DNA from 4 places in the Cupriavidus sp. MPR-AND1C genome. Region 1 is predicted to be linked to each of the others. Evidence: predicted binding sites of a transcription regulator. Region 1 holds the regulator's gene; each other region holds the start of a gene.
The links. Region 1 encodes sigma-54, which starts transcription at its own class of promoters, with help from an activator protein. Its sites were predicted from a motif close to TGGCANGNAANCTGCTTT; they were not measured.
Positions count from the first base shown of each region.

Region 2: the regulator sigma-54 is predicted to act here: its motif matches at 2,475-2,492, upstream of urtA (urea ABC transporter substrate-binding protein).
Region 3: the regulator sigma-54 is predicted to act here: its motif matches at 2,461-2,478, upstream of AC1RWI_RS15575 (ammonium transporter).
Region 4: the regulator sigma-54 is predicted to act here: its motif matches at 1,442-1,459, upstream of AC1RWI_RS17850 (circularly permuted type 2 ATP-grasp protein).

Region 1 covers NZ_JBXASU010000027.1:57,023-61,534, forward strand. The annotation lists gene AC1RWI_RS16665 (KpsF/GutQ family sugar-phosphate isomerase) at 1-221, shown strand, start outside; gene lptC (LPS export ABC transporter periplasmic protein LptC) at 237-863, shown strand; gene lptA (lipopolysaccharide transport periplasmic protein LptA) at 918-1,562, shown strand; gene lptB (LPS export ABC transporter ATP-binding protein) at 1,587-2,372, shown strand; gene AC1RWI_RS16685 (RNA polymerase factor sigma-54) at 2,511-3,986, shown strand; gene hpf (ribosome hibernation-promoting factor, HPF/YfiA family) at 4,036-4,386, shown strand.
Region 2 covers NZ_JBXASU010000070.1:6,326-10,837, reverse strand. The annotation lists gene urtB (urea ABC transporter permease subunit UrtB) at 1-970, opposite strand, end outside; gene urtA (urea ABC transporter substrate-binding protein) at 1,154-2,419, opposite strand; gene AC1RWI_RS28205 (flavin-containing monooxygenase) at 2,765-4,252, shown strand; gene AC1RWI_RS28200 (alpha/beta fold hydrolase) at 4,338-4,512, shown strand, end outside.
Region 3 covers NZ_JBXASU010000024.1:69,055-73,566, reverse strand. The annotation lists gene AC1RWI_RS15595 (SDR family oxidoreductase) at 1-349, opposite strand, end outside; gene AC1RWI_RS15590 (CreA family protein) at 418-930, opposite strand; gene AC1RWI_RS15585 (acyl-CoA thioesterase) at 941-1,426, opposite strand; gene AC1RWI_RS15580 (HU family DNA-binding protein) at 1,619-1,900, opposite strand; gene AC1RWI_RS15575 (ammonium transporter) at 2,511-3,713, shown strand; gene AC1RWI_RS15570 (mechanosensitive ion channel family protein) at 3,947-4,512, shown strand, end outside.
Region 4 covers NZ_JBXASU010000030.1:64,371-68,882, forward strand. The annotation lists gene edd (phosphogluconate dehydratase) at 1-714, shown strand, start outside; gene AC1RWI_RS17845 (gluconokinase) at 902-1,411, shown strand; gene AC1RWI_RS17850 (circularly permuted type 2 ATP-grasp protein) at 1,674-3,146, shown strand; gene AC1RWI_RS17855 (alpha-E domain-containing protein) at 3,242-4,195, shown strand; gene AC1RWI_RS17860 (transglutaminase family protein) at 4,232-4,512, shown strand, end outside.

The sequences.
Region 1 (4,512 bases):
ACCTGCGCCGCCTGCTCGAAACCTCGCACGACTGGAAGACCGTACCCATCAGCGAGGTCATGCACCGCACACCGCATACCGTCGGACCGGACCAGCTGGCCGTCGAAGCCGTGCAGGTCATGGAGGCGAACCGCATCAACCAGATGCTGGTGGTCGACGCAGAGCAGCACCTGGTCGGCGCGCTCCACATCCATGACCTGACCCGCGCCAAGGTCATCTGAGGCCAGCCCATGCCTATGCGGGAAATCCTGTCCTCCCTGAGCCGGCTTGCCATGCGAGCCCTGCCCCTGCTGCTGATGGCACTGGTGGCGGGCAGCACCTTCTGGCTGGTGCAGGTCAACTCCCCGAAAGCAGCGGACACCGGGCCGGTAGGCAAGAAGCATGAACCGGATTACTACATGATCCGTTTCTCCGCGACCGAGCTTGCCGAGGACGGCAACACCAAGCTGCGCTTCACCGGCGACAAGATGATCCACTTCGAGGACGACCAGACCTACGAAGTGACGCGCCCGGCCATGCGCTCCTACGAAATCGACCGTCCGCCCGTCACCGGCCACTCCGATCGCGGCACGATGAACGCGGAAGGCTCGGTCATCGACCTGTTCGGCAACGCCTTCATCGTGCGCGCCCAGGGTCCCGACCCCGCCAAGGATCCACAGATGACAGCCGCCTCGGAGTATTTCCAGGTGCTCGTGAACGACGACATCGTCAAGACCGACAAGGCTGTCAAGCTGACCCGCGGCCCGTCGGTGATGACCGCCAACGGCCTGGTCTTCAACAATGTCACTCGCGAAGTACAATTGCTGGGTAACGTACGCGGCACCATCATCACGGGGCCGCCGCCGGCGAGTTCCGCGAAGTAGCCCTGAAGCCGCCCGCGGGCACCAGCCGCCCGCGTCAACCGCCATCACGCCAACATGAATCCATTCCCGACGACTTCGTCCTGTCTGCGCCGCAGCACGGCCGCTTTGCTGACGCTGGCCGCCGTCCTTGGCCTCACGCTGGCCGCGCCCGCCAGCGCCGAAAAGGCCGACCGCGAAAAGCCGCTGGTCCTGGAGGCCGACAATGCCAGCTACGATGACGTCAAGCAGGTCTATGTACTGACCGGCAACGTGGTGCTGACCAAGGGCACCATGGTGCTCAAATCCGACGCGGCCGAAGTCCGTACCGATCCCGAGGGCTACCAGTACGCGGTCGCGACCTCCAAGGGCGGCAAGCAAGCCTACATCCGCCAGAAGCGCGACAACGTCGACGAGTACATCGACGGCTGGGGCGACCGCATCGAGTATGACGGCAAGCAGGAGTTGTCCAAGCTGATCGGGCGCGCCCGCATGGCTCGCCTGGCCGGCGCCAAGCTGGTCGACGAGATCCGCGGCGCGGTGATCACCTATGACAGCCGCAACGAGTTCTACACGGCCAGCGGTGGCGCCGAGAACGCAACCGCGGGCAGCCCGTCGGGCCGCGTGCGCGCCGTGCTGTCGCCGCGCCAGGAGCAGCCCGCCAGCGGTGCCGCAGCCAGCCCGCTGCAGCTCAAGCCGGCAACCGCCCCCGTCAACCCCTGACCCACGGACTCTGACTTCTCCTTCATGACCGCTACCCAAACCGCACCGTCCCAGCCCGCCACCCTGAAGGACAGCAGCACGCTGGTCGTGCGCCACCTGAAGAAGCGCTACGGCTCGCGCACCGTGGTCAAGGACGTGTCGCTCGACGTGAAGAGCGGCGAGGTGGTCGGCTTGCTTGGCCCCAACGGCGCGGGCAAGACCACGTCGTTCTACATGATCGTGGGGCTGGTGGCGCTGGACGAGGGCGATATCGTGCTCGACGACAAGCACATCAGCGGCCTGGCCATCCATGAGCGCGCGCGCATGGGCCTGTCCTACCTGCCGCAGGAAGCCTCCGTGTTCCGCAAGCTCAATGTGCAGGAGAACATCCGCGCAGTGCTGGAGCTGCAGCTCAACGATGGCAAACCCCTGAGCAAGGCCGAGATCGAGCGCCGGCTGGACACCCTGCTGGATGACCTGCAGATTGCCCACCTGCGCGACAACCCGGCGCTGTCGCTGTCCGGCGGCGAGCGCCGCCGCGTGGAAATCGCGCGCGCGCTAGCCTCCGCGCCGCGCTTCATCCTGCTCGACGAGCCCTTCGCCGGCGTCGACCCGATCGCGGTAGGCGAAATCCAGCGCATCGTCAGCTTCCTCAAGGCACGCAACATCGGCGTGCTGATCACCGACCACAACGTGCGCGAGACGCTGGGCATCTGCGACCACGCCTACATCATCAGCGAAGGCGCGGTGCTGGCGTCCGGGCAGCCTGAAGACATCATCGCCAACGAGTCGGTGCGCAAGGTCTACCTGGGCGAGAACTTCCGCATGTAAGGGCGCGCGGCGCCCGCCGCGCATCCCCCCGCCCCGGCGGCTTCAGTGTCGCCTTTTTATCCTTCAAACGATCATAGCGACACCAGCGATAGCAATTTCCGTTCCACCAGTACGGAAGTTGAGCATAAAATAGGTCGCATGAAACCGTCGCTACAGCTCCGCCTCTCGCAGCATCTCGCGCTTACGCCGCAACTCCAGCAGTCGATCCGGCTGCTGCAACTGTCCACGCTTGAACTGCAGCAGGAAGTGGAACAGGCGCTGACCGAGAACCCCTTGCTCGAGCGTGAGAACGACTGGCTGGACAGCCCGCTGCGCGTGTCTTCGGACGGCTCGGTGAACCTGCAGAGCGCGCCCGCGCCGGCGCCAGCTGACGGCCAGGGCACCAGCGAGAACCGCCCCGATGGCGCCCCCGAAGCCGACGACAGCTACTCTGACAGCAATGAGGATTACGGCAGCGACTGGAGCCTGGACGACTTCGCCCGCCGCCCGCAAGGCGAAGACGACGAAAAAACCCCGATGCAGCTGCGCGACGCCGAGCCCACGCTGCGTGAACACCTCATGGAGCAGCTGGCACCGCTCAAGATTTCCCTGCGCGACAAAGGGCTGGCTATCTTCCTGGTCGAATCCCTGGACGATGACGGCTACCTGAGCACCACGCTCGAGGAAATCTGCAGCGAGCTGCCGGAGGAGCTCGAGTTCGAGGTCGACGAGATCCAGGCTGTGCTCACGCTGCTGCAGAGCTTCGATCCGCCGGGCGTCGGGGCGCGCAATGCCGCCGAGTGCCTGGCGCTGCAATTGCGCAGGCTCAAGCATCCGCAGCGCGAACTGGCGCTGAGCATCGTCACCAACCACCTCGAGCTGCTGGCGGTGCGGGATTACACGCGCCTGAAAAAAGCGCTGCAGGTGGACGAACCTGAACTCAAGGCGGCGCATGAATTGATCCGCTCGCTCGCGCCCTATCCCGGCCATGCCTACAGCCGGCCAGAAGCGGACTTCGTGGTGCCCGATGTTTTTGTTCGAAAGTTGAGCGGCGGATGGATCGCCCACCTCAACCCGGATGTGATGCCGCGGCTACGCATCAACGACATGTACGCGCAGATTTTGCGCGGTGCAAAAGGCGACGCTGGCGCGGCCGGACTGCAGCAAAAACTGCAAGAAGCACGCTGGTTGATCAAGAATATCCAGCAAAGGTTCGACACGATATTGCGCGTCGCACAAGCCATTGTCGAACGTCAAAAGAACTTCTTCACCCACGGTGAAATTGCGATGCGCCCCTTGGTTTTGCGGGAGATTGCCGATACACTGGGTTTACACGAGTCCACCATCTCTCGGGTGACTACCAATAAATACATGGCAACGCCGATGGGGACTTTCGAGTTGAAGTATTTTTTCGGCTCTCACGTATCCACAGAAACCGGCGGCGCGGCCTCATCAACGGCAATCCGTGCGTTGATCAAGCAATTGATAGGAGCCGAAGACGCTAGGAACCCCTTGTCCGACAGCCGGATTGCCGAATTGCTCGGCGAGCAGGGCTTTGTGGTGGCACGGCGTACCGTTGCCAAATACCGCGAAGCGCTCAAGATTCCAGCGGTAAATCTCCGTAAGACTTTGTAGCCGAGCTGCATCGCCTGCCTGATGCAGCTCTTTCAGAAGGAGAAACGCTATGAACTTCAAGATCAGTGGACACCACTTGGACATCACGCCCCCTCTGCGTGAGTACGTGGAAACGAAACTGGAGCGTATCGTCAGGCATTTCGATCAAGTCATTGGCGTAAGTGTGCTGCTCTCTGTCGACAATACAAAAGAAAAGGACCGGCGGCAGTACGCGGAAATCAATCTACATCTCAAGGGCAAGGACATCTTTGTCGAAGCGCATCATGAAGACCTGTATGCCGCTATCGACGCACTGGTCGACAAGCTCGACCGGCAGGTGATTCGCCACAAGGATCGCGTGCAGAGCCACGACCGTGAAGCGGTCAAGTATCAGATGGCCGCATCGCAGATGCAGCAATGACCGTGCCTGGCGGCCCACATACCGGGCCGTCGGTGTCAGTCCCTTGAAAAACGGAATCAAGCCGCGCCCAGAGCGCGGCTTTTTCGTTGCAGCCTACCTGATCGAACCACGCAGGGGATTCCGCAA
Region 2 (4,512 bases), on a different contig from region 1:
AGGCGAGGAACGACGCGGGCAGCGCGAACAGCAGGTACCAGTCGAACGCGCTGGCGAAGTGCGCGCGGAACACGCCCTGCACCATGTACGTGGCGTACGCGCCGATCATCAGGAATTCGCCGTGCGCCATGTTGATGACGCCGATCAGGCCGTAAGTGATGGCCAGCCCCAGCGCGGCGAGCAGCAGCACGCTGCCCAGGCTCAAGCCGGCAAAGAGGTTGCCGATCAGCTCGGCGCGGCGCTGGTCGCCGCGCAGGGCGTCGAGGGCCTGCTGCGCGGCGCCGCGCAGTTCGGCGTCGGGCTCGCGAAAGTTGCCGGCGGCGTCCTTTTCCAGCAGCGGCTGCAACTTCTGGCGGCTCTGCGGATTGCTGTCGCGGCCGAGGATGCGGATGGCTTCGAGACGATCGTCGCGGTTGCCATCGGCCAGCACGATATTGGCCCAGATTACATCGAGCTTGGAGCGCAGGCCGGCATCGGCCTCGGCCTTGCGCGCGGCCTCCACCACCGGGCGCGATGCGCTGCCCGGCTGGTCCAGCAGCGTATTGACGGCCTGCGTGCGCACCGCCGCATCGGGCGATTGCAGCAGCGTGCTGCTGGCGGCGCTGTCCACCATTGCGCGCAGGCTGTTGTTCAGGGTGAGCGCTTCGAGCGCATCGGGCTTGACCGTGACCGGCGTGCCGCTGATCGCGTCCACCAGCTTGTCGCCGTCCTGGCGCACCATGCCGACGCCGGGCGCGTACTGCAGCGTATCGTCCTGCAAGGCCTTGAGGATGGGGCCGGCCTGCGCCACCGGCGCTTTGGTCAGCGCGGTGATCGCGGCGGTCTTGGCGTCGAAGTCGTCTTCGGCCAGCGGCTTCAGGTCGGCCTGCGTGAGCGGCGCGGCCCACAGCGGGCACGCGGCCAGCAGGAGCAGCGCGGCCAGCATGGCGCGCAACCGAGAAGCGAGAGAGAACGATAAGGGTCGGTGCATAAGGTTTGCGAGTCGCGCGCGGCGAAGCGCGCGCGTCACCTTGATCGGCGTGACGATTTGCCGCCACCGCACCGAAGCGGCGGACAGCATGCGAAGCGGCAAGGACACGGCCTGGCGCCCTCCCCTGTCTCACCGGCCACGAGGCAAGCGGGAGAGCGGGAGAGCGCCAAGCGGAAGCCCGGCTTACATCACCTTGTCCGGCTTGCCTTCGTTACCCGCGATGAACGGGCTCCACGGCTGCGCACGCACAGCCTTGGGCGTCTTCCACACCACCGTGAACTGGCCATCGCCCTTGATCTCGCCGATCATCACCGGCTTGTACAGGTGATGGTTCTCGCCCATGGTCAAGGTGAAGCCGTCCGGCGCCTTGAAGGTCTGGCCATACATCGCGGCACGCACCTTGTCGGGATCGGTCGTGCCGGCCTTCTTGACGGCTTGCGCCCACATATGGATGCCCACGTAGGTGGCTTCCATCGGATCGTTGGTCACGCGCTTGTCGCCGCCCGGCAGGTTGTTCGCCTTGACCCACGCCGCCCATTGCTTCTTGAAGGCTTCGTTTTCCGGGTTCTTGACCGACATGAAGTAGTTCCATGCGGCCAGGTGGCCCACCAGCGGCTTGGTGTCGATGCCGCGCAGTTCTTCCTCGCCCACCGAGAACGCCACCACCGGCACGTCCTTGGCCTTCAGGCCAGCGTTGCCCAGTTCCTTGTAGAAGGGCACGTTGGAGTCGCCGTTGATGGTGGAGATCACAGCGGTCTTGCCGCCTTGCGAGAACTTCTTGATATTGGCGACAATGGTCTGGTAGTCGCTGTGTCCGAACGGCGTGTAGACCTCTTCGATATCCTTGTCCGCCACGCCCTTGCTCTTCAGGAAGGCACGCAGGATCTTGTTGGTGGTGCGCGGGTAGACGTAGTCGGTGCCAAGCAGGAAGAAGCGCTTGGCGCCGCCGCCTTCCTTGCTCATCAGGTATTCCACCGCGGGAATGGCCTGCTGGTTGGGCGCCGCGCCGGTGTAGAAGACGTTCTTGGACATCTCCTCGCCTTCGTACTGCACCGGATAGAACAACAGCGAGTTCAGCTCTTCATAAACGGGCAGCACCGACTTGCGCGACACCGAGGTCCAGCAGCCGAACGTGACGGCAACCTTATCCTTGGTGATCAACTGGCGCGCCTTCTCGGCGAACAGCGGCCAGTTGGAAGCGGGATCGACCACGACCGGCTCAAGCTTGCGGCCAAGCACGCCGCCGCTCTTGTTGATCTCATCGATGGTCATCAGCGCCACGTCCTTGAGCGAAGTCTCGGAAATGGCCATGGTGCCGGACAACGAATGCAGGATACCGACCTTGATCGGTTCCTTGGACTGCGCCAATGCCAGCGGGCTCACGCCTGCCGTTGCAAACAAGGCCGCGGTGGCTACCGCCGACAGCTTCAGCATGTCACGTCTTTTCATTGCAGCTCCCAGATTGTCATGTTGGATAGAGGAACAACGCACCCCGGGTACTTCTTCTGCAACTAGCATGCCATGGCATACAAGCTTGTATACAAGGCTGTGCACACGGCCTGGCGGCCTCCGCAGGCCGCCAGGCCACCCATCGCACCACGATAGTGCGCATGCGTCACGCACCAAGCCTGTGCGACGGCGCCGGCTGATTCAGATTGGGGCACATGGCGGCACGCATGTTGCGCCGTGCCTTGCCCGAATCCGCAATCGGCTCTAAGGTGGCCTCTCGATTGCGCGCCACGGCGTTGCCGCGCGCGCCGCGACCACCAATAAAAGCACGACGGAGACAGCCCATTGAAAGCGTCAACGACGTCCGGCGCGGACCAGATCGTCATCATCGGCGCTGGCGTGGCCGGCATGTGCATGGGCATCAAGCTCAAGCAAGCCGGCATCGATGACTTTGTCGTGCTGGAGAAGGCCGCCACCGTGGGCGGCACGTGGCGGGACAACACCTACCCGGGCTGCGGCTGCGACATCCCCTCCCATCTTTATAGTTTCTCGTTCGCGCCCAAGCCGGACTGGTCCAGTGCATACTCGCCCCAGCCGGAGATCCATCGCTACCTGCAGCACTGCGCCGAGCGCTTCGGGCTGCTCGGGCATATCCGCTTCGGCACGGAGGTCACCGAGGCGCGCTACGACCAAGCCGCCTGCCTGTGGCGGGTGAGCACCAGCAACGGCGACACCATCGCCGCGCGCCTCCTCGTCAGCGGCACCGGGCAACTCAACCGCCCGCTGACGCCGGATATTGCAGGACTGGATCGCTTTGCCGGCACGGCCTTCCATTCCGCGCGCTGGCGCCATGACGCCGATCTGCGCGACAAGCAGGTCGCGGTGATCGGCAATGGCGCCAGCGCGCTGCAGTTCATCCCGCGCATCGCGCCGGAAGCAGGCAAGCTGACGGTATTCCAGCGCAGCGCCAACTGGGTGCTGCCGCGCAACGACGAGGCCTATACATCCGGACAACAGGCGCGCTTCGAACGCCACCCGTGGACGGCCCGGCTGCATCGCTGGCACCTCTACCTGCAGCGTGAACTGCGCTTCGGGCGCATGCAACGGGACAGCGGCCGCAACCGGGAACTGGAAACGCTGGCGCGCCGCTACCTCGCGCACATGATTCCCGACCCGGTGCTACGCACCAGGCTCACGCCCGACTACCCGATCGGCTGCAAGCGCATCCTGATCTCCGACGATTTCTACCAGGCGCTCAAGCGGCCGAACGTGCATGTCGAGACCGCCCGCATCGACCACGTCGAAGCCGACGCCGTGGTCACGGCCGACGGCGCCAGGCATCGGGCCGACGCCATCGTCTTCGCCACCGGCTTCGACGCCCGCTCCTTCCTCGCCCCTATCCGCATCACCGGGCGCCACGGACGCACCCTGGCCGATCAATGGCACGAGGATCCAGAGGCGTATCTCGGCATGACGGCGCCGGGATTTCCCAACCTGTTCGTGCTGTACGGCCCCAATACCAACCTGGGCCACAACTCCATCATTTTCATGCTCGAGTGCCAGGCCCGCTATGTCCTGCAGTGCATCCGGGCCTGCCGCTCGGCGCGCTTCGCCTCCATGGAGGTGCGTCCGGAGGTGGTGACGCGCTTCAACCAGGCGTTGCAGGCGGCCATCGGCCAGACCGCGTGGGCGGGCTCGTGCAGCAGTTGGTACAAGTCGGCCAGCGGCAGGGTCACCAACAACTGGTCGAGCCACGCCACCGCCTATTGGTGGAAGACGCGCAAGCCGCACTGGGGGCACTTCGTGCTGCGCCATGCCGGCGAGCGGTCCTAGCATTGCCCGGCCGCCGGCGCCTGCCACATCGACGACATCGACAACATCGATTGCATTGACACCCACCGTTCGAGGACGACTTCACATGCAACGCCTGGAAATCGCGTCGGAGCCTATCCGAACCAGTTTGATCGAGGCCGGCACCGGACGGCCGACTCTTCTCGTGCACGGCACCAGTTCCAGCGCGGAAACCAACTGGGCCGCCCTGCTGCCCGGGCTAGCGCAGCGCAGGCGCTGCCTGGCGCCGGACCTTGCGGGCT
Region 3 (4,512 bases), on a different contig from region 1:
CGGTCAGGTTGGTGTCCAGCACCGCCTTCCATTGCGCAACAGAGAGTTCATCGATCGACACCGCCGGCGCATTGATGCCGGCGTTATTGAACAGCACGTCGAGCCGGCCGAAATGCTCGCGAACCTGGGCAAAGAGCCGCTCCACCGAATCCGGATCGCTGACGTCGCATTGCACCGCCAGCGCCGTATGGCCCTCGGCCCTGGCTTGCACGGCCAGCGCTTCGAGCGGCTCGGCGGTACGTCCGGCAAACACCACCCGATAGCCTGCCACCAGCAGCGCCTGTGCCACCGCCTTGCCGATGCCGCGGGCCGCGCCCGTTACCAGCGCAACCTTGCCTTGCTCACTCATGCTGTCTTCTCCGGACTGGATTGTTGAATGGATCGTGGATCGTGGATCGTGGATCGGGAAACGGATGCCTACTTGACCGGAATCGGCGTGGCCGCCGCCACCGGCACCGCGGTCACGCTATTCTGCGGGCTGCCGGACACGATGCGGTCCGAGTAGGTCAGGTAGACCAGGGTATTGCGCTTGCGGTCGACCGTGCGCACCACATGCAGGGTCTTGAACAGGATCGACATGCGCTCGGAGAACACATTGTCCTGCTGGCGCAGCGGCCCCTTGAACGTGATCGGCCCTACCTGGCGGCAGGCGATGGAGCTCTCCGGCGGGTCTTCGGCCATGCCCAGCGAGCCCTTGATGCCCCCGGTGCGGGCACGCGACACGTAGCAGGTCACGCCTTCGACCTGCGGATCGTCATAGGCTTCGATCACGACTTTGTCGGAGCCGGTCATGCGAAAATTGGTGCTCACGCTGCCGATTTCCTCGGCATGCGCGGCCGGCGCCAGCAGCGCAAGCGCCGCCAGAAGGCCGGTCAGCGGCCACAGCGGCCCGCGGCAAACACGCCGGGAACGCCCGCATTGCATCGCCATGCTCCCCACCTCAGGACACCGTGCCGGTGATTTCATCGTGCCGTTTTTCCATTTCCTGGCGCAGCTGGCGGCGCAGCTGGGCCGCGGCAAAGCGCTGGCGCTCGACTTCGTCGCGGGGCACCAGCGGCGGCACTTCGGCGGGCGCGCCGTTGTCGTCCACCGCCACCATGGTGAAGTAGCAACTGTTGGTATGGCGAACCAGCTTGCTGCGGATATTCTCCGTGATGACCTTGATGCCGATTTCCATCGAGCTGCGGCCGGTGAAGTTGACTGCCGCCAGGAACGTCACCAGCTCACCCACGTGGATGGGCTGGCGAAACACGACCTGGTCGACCGACAACGTGACCACGTAGCGCCCGGCATAGCGGCTGGCACAGGCGTAGGCCACCATGTCGAGGTACTTGAGGATGGTGCCGCCGTGCACATTGCCGGAGAAATTAGCCATGTCCGGCGTCATCAGCACGGTCATGGAAAGCTGGTGGGACAGGTCATTCATGATGAAAATCCGGAGTCTGGAAGCGGCCGGGCCGACCCGCGGCGCAGGTCGAAAGGCTGGCGCCGACGATCGGCAGTTTAACCCGGAACGATCGTCCTGCCCTGCCCCCGAGCACGTCGAAAAGCACCCAGGCAACAATAAAAAAGCGGCCCAACGGGCCGCCTTCCTGTTTGCGCCCGGGGCGCGGACTGCTTATTTCTTCTTGTTCACAGCGTCCTTGAACCCTTGGCCGGCAGAGAACTTGACCGTCTTGGCGGCCGGAATCTTGATGGTCTCGCCAGTACGCGGATTGCGTCCGGTACGTGCAGCGCGCTTGCCGGAGCTGAAGCTGCCGAAGCCCACCAGCGTTACCGAATCACCCTTGGCAACCGCCTTCTTAATGTTGTCCAGAGCGGCATTCAGCGCGCGCTCTGCTGCAGCATTGCTCAGTTCCGCGTCAGCGGCGATGGCAGATACCAGTTCACCTTTATTCATGGCTGATTTCCCTAGTTGGTCGTCTTGATCGGAGTGTCTGCCACGCGGCAAATTACCGATCGGCGCAGTCTAATCCGCGCTTTACGCATTGGGCAATCCCCAGTGGCACCAATGCAACGAAAAAAGCCGCAAATCCTTGAGTCAAGCGCCTTTGCGGGGAATTTACCCCTCCTTTTCCGTGCTTTCAAATGCGACCAGCGAGGGTAATGGTCATTCGAACGCCCGTACGTGATGACAGGCATCGCTTGACAAGGTCAGACCTGCACAGTGTGCGCCTTGCTGCCGTCGAAACCGCCCGGACGGCTTGGTCGGCGGCATCCCAATGGCGTTGGACGGACGCGCCTGCACGACCCATCATGGTGCACAGAACCCGCCAGCGCGCGCCCCAAATAGGGGCATTGCCTCATTTTGGCGCAGCCTCCATATGCCGCGCATCCCCGGCGCATGTCGCTCGGCGTCAGGTTACAGCCCCTCAATCCCTGCGCCACCCCCCTCGAGCGCGACAAATCGGTGCAAAACCCACCAACACGGTGCAGATCCCGGCCAGTGATGCCCCAGACTGGTACGTTTTTTGCGTACATGTGCTCCCATTTTGCGCATAGAGGATTGTATGGACAAATGGAAGAGCGGCACCGATGCCCTGTTCATCTTGCTAGGGGCGATCATGGTGCTCGCCATGCACGCGGGCTTTGCGTTCCTGGAGCTGGGCACAGTGCGCAAGAAGAACCAGGTCAACGCACTGGTCAAGATATTGGTGGATTTTGCGGTTTCCACGATCGCCTATTTCTTTATTGGCTACACCGTAGCCTATGGGGTCGAGTTCTTCACCAGCGCCCAGACACTGGCGGAAAGGAGCGGCTATGAGCTGGTGAAATTCTTTTTCCTGGCAACGTTTGCCGCCGCCATACCAGCGATTATTTCTGGAGGAATTGCCGAGCGCTCGCGCTTCAACCCGCAACTGGTGGCCACCTTTGTGCTGGTGGGCCTGGTCTACCCCTTCTTCGAGGGCATTGCCTGGAACAACCGCTTTGGCGTGCAGGACTGGATCGCCTCGATCGCCGGCGTGCCGTTCCACGACTTCGCCGGCTCCGTCGTGGTCCACGCCATGGGCGGCTGGATCGCGCTTCCCGCCATCTTGTTGCTGGGCGCGCGCCGCGGCCGCTACCAGAAAGACGGCCGCATCAGCGCGCACCCGCCCTCGAACATCCCGTTCCTGGCGCTGGGCGCGTGGGTGCTGGCGGTAGGCTGGTTCGGTTTCAATGTCATGAGCGCGCAAACCGTCGACAAGATCAGCGGGCTGGTGGCCATCAACTCCCTGATGGCCATGGCCGGCGGCACGCTGGCCGCCTGGGCAGCCGGCCGCAACGACCCCGGCTTTGCCTACAATGGCCCGCTGGCCGGGCTGGTGGCGGTCTGCGCCGGCTCCGACCTGATGCACCCGCTGGGCGCGCTGGTCACCGGCGCCATCGCCGGCGCGCTGTTCGTCTACCTGTTCACGCTGGCCCAGAACAAGTGGCATATCGACGATGTGCTGGGCGTCTGGCCGCTGCATGGGCTGTGCGGCGCGTGGGGCGGCATTGCCGCCGGCATCTTTGGCAACCAGGCGCTAGGTGGCATTGGCGGCGTTTCGCTCGGCGCGCAATGCATCGGCACCCTGCTTGGCATCGCGATCGCCCTAGTGGGAGGCACCGTGGTTTACGGCACGCTCAAGAAGGTCGTGGGCATCCGGCTTGACGCTGAATCGGAATACAACGGCGCGGACCTGTCGCTGCATCGCATCTCCGCCACGCCGGAACGCGAAACCAACTGGTAAGGCACGGCGCAAAGGGGATTCACGCCCTTGCGCCACGCCCGCCCCACGCTCCAACGACCCATGGCCGCGAGTGGCGCGTAGCGCCCTGCGCGGCCATTTTGTGCTTGAACTTCCGCTCGCCGCGTAGCAATAATGCCTTGCCAGCCTTCGCGCCCCGCCCCTGACGCGTCCAGGCAGCCGCTGCAAGATGTTCGTTGCCTGTGTACCTGCTGAGCCAGCAAGGGAGAAACGCGATGGATGCTACAACGCTGCAGAAGTATCAGGATGTCGTCGTCACCTATGCGACTGAAGTCGGGTTCAAAGTTCTCGCCGCCCTCGTCTTCTGGGTGGTTGGCCGGTGGCTGATCCACGTCGTGGTGCGCATGGTGCAGGGGTCCCTGACCAAGCAAAAGGTCGACCCGACCTTGCTGCGGTATGTCGGCTCCATCGTCACGGTGACCCTGAATATCGTGCTGATCATCGGGATACTGGGTTACTTCGGCATCCAGACCACCAGCTTTGCCGCGCTGATCGCGGCGGCCGGCATCGCCATCGGCATGGCGTGGTCGGGGCTGATGTCCAACTTCGCGGCAGGCGCCTTCCTGGTGGTGCTGCGGCCCTTCAAGGTCGGGGATTTCGTCACGGTAGGCGGGATCACCGGCACCGTCAGGGAGATCGGCCTGTTTGCCACCACGCTGGACACACCAGACAACGTCCTGACCGTGGTCGGCAACAACAAGATCTTTGCGGACACGATCCAGAACTTCAGCGCCAACCCGTACCGCCGGGTCGAGCTAAAAGCCCAGTTGGCCGGCAGCAC
Region 4 (4,512 bases), on a different contig from region 1:
ATCGACGGCGTGCTGCAGTGGCGCGACGGCGCCGCCGTCAGCGGTGATGCCACGGTGCTGGCCACCGCTGCCGAACCGTTTTCCGCCGAGGGCGGCTTGCGCTTGCTGCAAGGCAATCTCGGCCGCGGCATGATCAAGGTGTCGGCGGTGGCGGACGAGCATCGGGTGGTCGAGGCACCGGCACGCGTCTTCGACTCGCAAGAGCAATTGCAAGCCGCGTTCGAAGCCGGCGAGTTCACCGGCGACATGATCGCGGTCGTGCGTTTCCAGGGACCCAACGCCAACGGCATGCCAGAGCTGCACCGTCTCACCCCGGTGCTGGGCTCGCTGCAGGATGCCGGCCACAAGGTTGCGCTGGTGACCGATGGCCGCATGTCCGGCGCTTCTGGCAAGGTGCCGGCGGTGATCCATGTAGGGCCCGAGGCACTTGCCGGCGGCCCGCTGGCGCGCGTGCGTGACGGCGACCGGATCCGCGTGGACGCCGTGGCAGGCACGCTGGAATGGCTCGGCGCTGCCAATGGCGACGGCGACCTGGCGACGCGCGCTTCTGCCGTGCTGCCGGACGACGCCTTCGCGAACTTCAGCGTCGGCCGGGGCTTGTTCGGGCTGTTCCGCCGCAACGCGCGGATCGCGGAGGAGGGCGGCAGCGCGCTGGACCTCTCCGAGGCCGATGTGCCCGGCGCTGTCCAAACGGGCGCGGCCGTCGCACAATAGGCAGCGCCCCTTAAATTTGTGTCATTTGTGTCCCCGGCAGCCGATGGCTGGCGGAGACGACCCCGAGCCGGCCCATGCGGGGCCATCATGGCTTCATGGCTGAACGCTTGCGGAGCCGGCCAGCGGCCGGCGCGGGGACGACCGACAAGGATGGGAAAACCATCCGAACATGATCGTTGGAGCAGACATGATCTACATCCTGATGGGCGTTTCCGGCAGCGGAAAGACCACGGTCGGCCAGTTGCTGGCCAAGACCTTGCAATGCGGCTTCCATGACGCCGATGAATTCCACAGCGCGGCCAACAAGGCGAAGATGCACAACGGCATCCCGCTGACCGACGATGACCGCTGGCCCTGGCTGGCCGCGATGCGCGCGGCGATCGATGCGGCCCGCGCCGAGGGGCGCACCCACGTCTTTACCTGTTCCGCGCTGCGGCAGACCTACCGCGACCGCCTGACGCCCGCTGACGGCGGCGTGACCTTTGTCTACATGAAGGGCGATGCCGCGATCATTGGCGGCCGCCTGGCCGAGCGCAGCGAGCACTTCTTCAATCCCGCCCTGTTGCAGAGCCAGTTCGAGACCCTGGAGGAGCCGCGCGAGGCCCTGGTGCTCGATATCCGCCAGACGCCGGAGGCGCTGGTGCAGTGCATCCTGGCTGGAGTGCAGGCACAAAAAGGCGTGGCGATCGCCCGCTGAACCGATGCCACGCCGGCCCGAAGCCAAGGCTGGCAAACATCTTGCTTATCCACGTTTGATGGCGCGAATGCCTGCCGCTTGCGGCTTTCGTGGTCATAGGTATCCTATAGGGACAGCACTTCGAAGCATGACGAGACGGTCCGCGGCCAAGCCGCCGGGCCTCGGGTGGTGATCTCAAGGTGCTGTGCCGGGAACAACAAGCCAATCAAAACGGGATAGCCGGCAGTTCGGGCGGCACCCAAATCATGGGGGAACGGCCATCATGGCGGCGCGGTTTTTCGACGAGATGCTCGATTGGCAAGATGGCGTGGCAGCAGCAATCCACGCGGGCGAGTCCCTGCCGGCAGGTGCCGTGCGGGGGCATTACAAGCAGTTCGCGGATTGGTTGGCGCGCCAGTCCGAAGGCACCATGGGCAACAAGCGCGCCGAGGCAGACCTGATCTTCCGGCGCGTGGGCATCACGTTCGCCGTTTACGGCGAAAAGGACGAGTCGAACAGCGGTACCGAGCGGACCATCCCGTTCGATGTCATTCCCCGCATCTTCCCCGCCAGCGAGTGGGCAACGCTCGAGCGCGGCCTGCGCCAGCGGGTGTCGGCGCTGAACCGCTTCATTCACGATATCTATCACGGGCAGGACATCATCCGTGCCGGTGTGATCCCGCCAGACCAGATCTACAACAATGCGCAGTACCGCCCGGAAATGCTTGGCATCGACGTGCCCCGCGATATCTACGCCCACGTGGCCGGCATCGATGTAGTGCGCGCTGGCGAGGGCGAGTTCTACGTGCTGGAAGACAACCTGCGCGTGCCCTCCGGTGTGTCCTACATGCTGGAAAACCGCAAGATGATGATGCGGTTGTTCCCGGACCTGTTCGCGCGCAATCGCGTGGCGCCGGTGGCGCACTATCCCGACCTGCTGCTCGACATGCTGCGCGGCGTCTCGCCACAGAACATAGCCGATCCCACGGTGGTGGTGCTCACGCCCGGCATGTACAACTCCGCCTACTTCGAGCATGCCTTCCTGGCGCAGCAAATGGGCGTGGAACTGGTCGAGGGCAGCGACCTGTTCGTACAGGACGAGCACCTCTACATGCGCACCACCCAGGGCCCGCAGCGCATCGACGTGATCTATCGCCGGGTCGACGACGATTTCCTCGACCCGCTGGTGTTCCGCTCGGATTCCACGCTGGGCGCGGCGGGGCTGCTCTCGGTCTACCGCGCGGGCAATGTCACCATCTGCAACGCCATTGGCACGGGCGTGGCCGACGACAAGTCGATCTATCCCTACGTGCCCGACATGATCCGCTTCTACCTTGGTGAGGAAGCGATCCTCAACAACGTGCCGACGTACATGTGCCGCCGCCCGGACGACCTGCAGTACGTGCTGGACCACATGAGCGAGCTGGTGGTCAAGGAAACCCACGGGGCCGGCGGCTACGGCATGCTGGTGGGGCCTGCCGCCACGCGCGCGGAGATCGACACGTTCCGCGAGGTCGTGCGCGCGCGTCCCGAGCAGTACATCGCGCAGCCCACGCTGGCACTGTCCACCTGCCCGACGTATGTCGAGTCGGGGATCGCGCCGCGCCACATCGACCTGCGTCCGTTCGTGCTGTCCGGCAAGGACGTGCGCATGGTGCCGGGCGGGCTGACCCGCGTGGCGCTGCGCGAAGGCTCGCTGGTGGTCAACTCCTCGCAGGGCGGGGGCACCAAGGACACCTGGGTGCTGGAGCGCTGAGGCGCGGCGCACGCAAGGATAGTTTGTGATTCCCGCGCAGGCCGCCGCGTTGCCGGCGGCGCGCGGGCGAACAGCGCTGTACGAGGGGACTGACCATGCTTAGCCGCACCGCCGACCATCTGTTCTGGATGGCGCGCTATACCGAACGCGCGGAGAACACCGCGCGCATGCTGGACGTGAACTACCAGACTTCGCTGCTGCCGCAGTCCGCGGAAGTGGCGGAACAAGGCTGGTGGGCCATGCTCGATATCTCCGAGCTGACCACGGTGTTCGACGAGAAGTACGGCCTGCTCACGCGCGACGATGTCATTGACTTCATGGTGCGCGACATGACCAATGTCTCGTCCATCATGAGCTGCCTGCGCGCGGCCCGCGAGAACGCCCGCGCGGTGCGCGGCTCGCTGACCACCGAGGTCTGGGAGACCATCAACACCACCTGGCTCGACGTGCAGCGCATGATCGCCGATGGCGTGCTGCGCGAGGATCCTTCGCAGTTCTTCGAGTGGGTGAAGTTCCGCTCCCACCTGGCCCGAGGCGTGCAGTTTGGCACCATGCTCAAGGACGATGCCTTCCACTTCATGCGGCTGGGCACGTTCCTGGAACGCGCCGACAACACCGCGCGAATTCTGGACGTGAAGTTCCAGGCCAGCACGGTCGACGATAGCGATCCCAATCGCGACGCCAACGATTTCTATCACTGGGCGGCCGTCTTGCGCTCGGTGTCGGGCTTCGAGGTGTACCGCAAGGTGTATCGCACCGTGATCACGCCGGAGCGCGTGGCCGAACTGCTGGTGCTGCGCCCCGACATGCCGCGCTCGCTGGTGTCCAGCATGGACGAGGTGGTGTCGATCCTGGCGCTGGTGGGCAACCACCATTCTTCGGAGACCGAGCGCCAGGCTGGTAAACTCCACGCCGATTTGAAATATGCGCGCATCGACGACATCTTCGCCGTCGGGTTGCATGCTTACCTGACCAGTTTCCTGGAGCGCATCGGCGACCTCGGCAACGGCATCAGCCGGGATTTCCTCGTGCCGCTGCTCGCTGCCTGACCTATTAGAAGTGGGGGGTGCCGGCCTCGCCACATCATGAAATACAAGATTCACCACAAGACGGTCTACCGTTACGCCGAGCCGTTCCTGCGCAGCGTGCACGAACTGCGGCTCGCGCCGCGCTCGGGCCCGCTGCAGGCCGTGCAGCAATGGCAGTTGTCCGTTCCCGGCAACCTGTCCGAGGCGCGTGACGGCTTCGGCAATATCGTGCACAGCTTCACTGTGGCCGGGCCGGCGCATACGCTGGTGATCGAGGCCGGCGGCGTGGTCGATGTGACGCCGCCAGTGGATGCGCACGGACCGTTTTTCTGCGATGC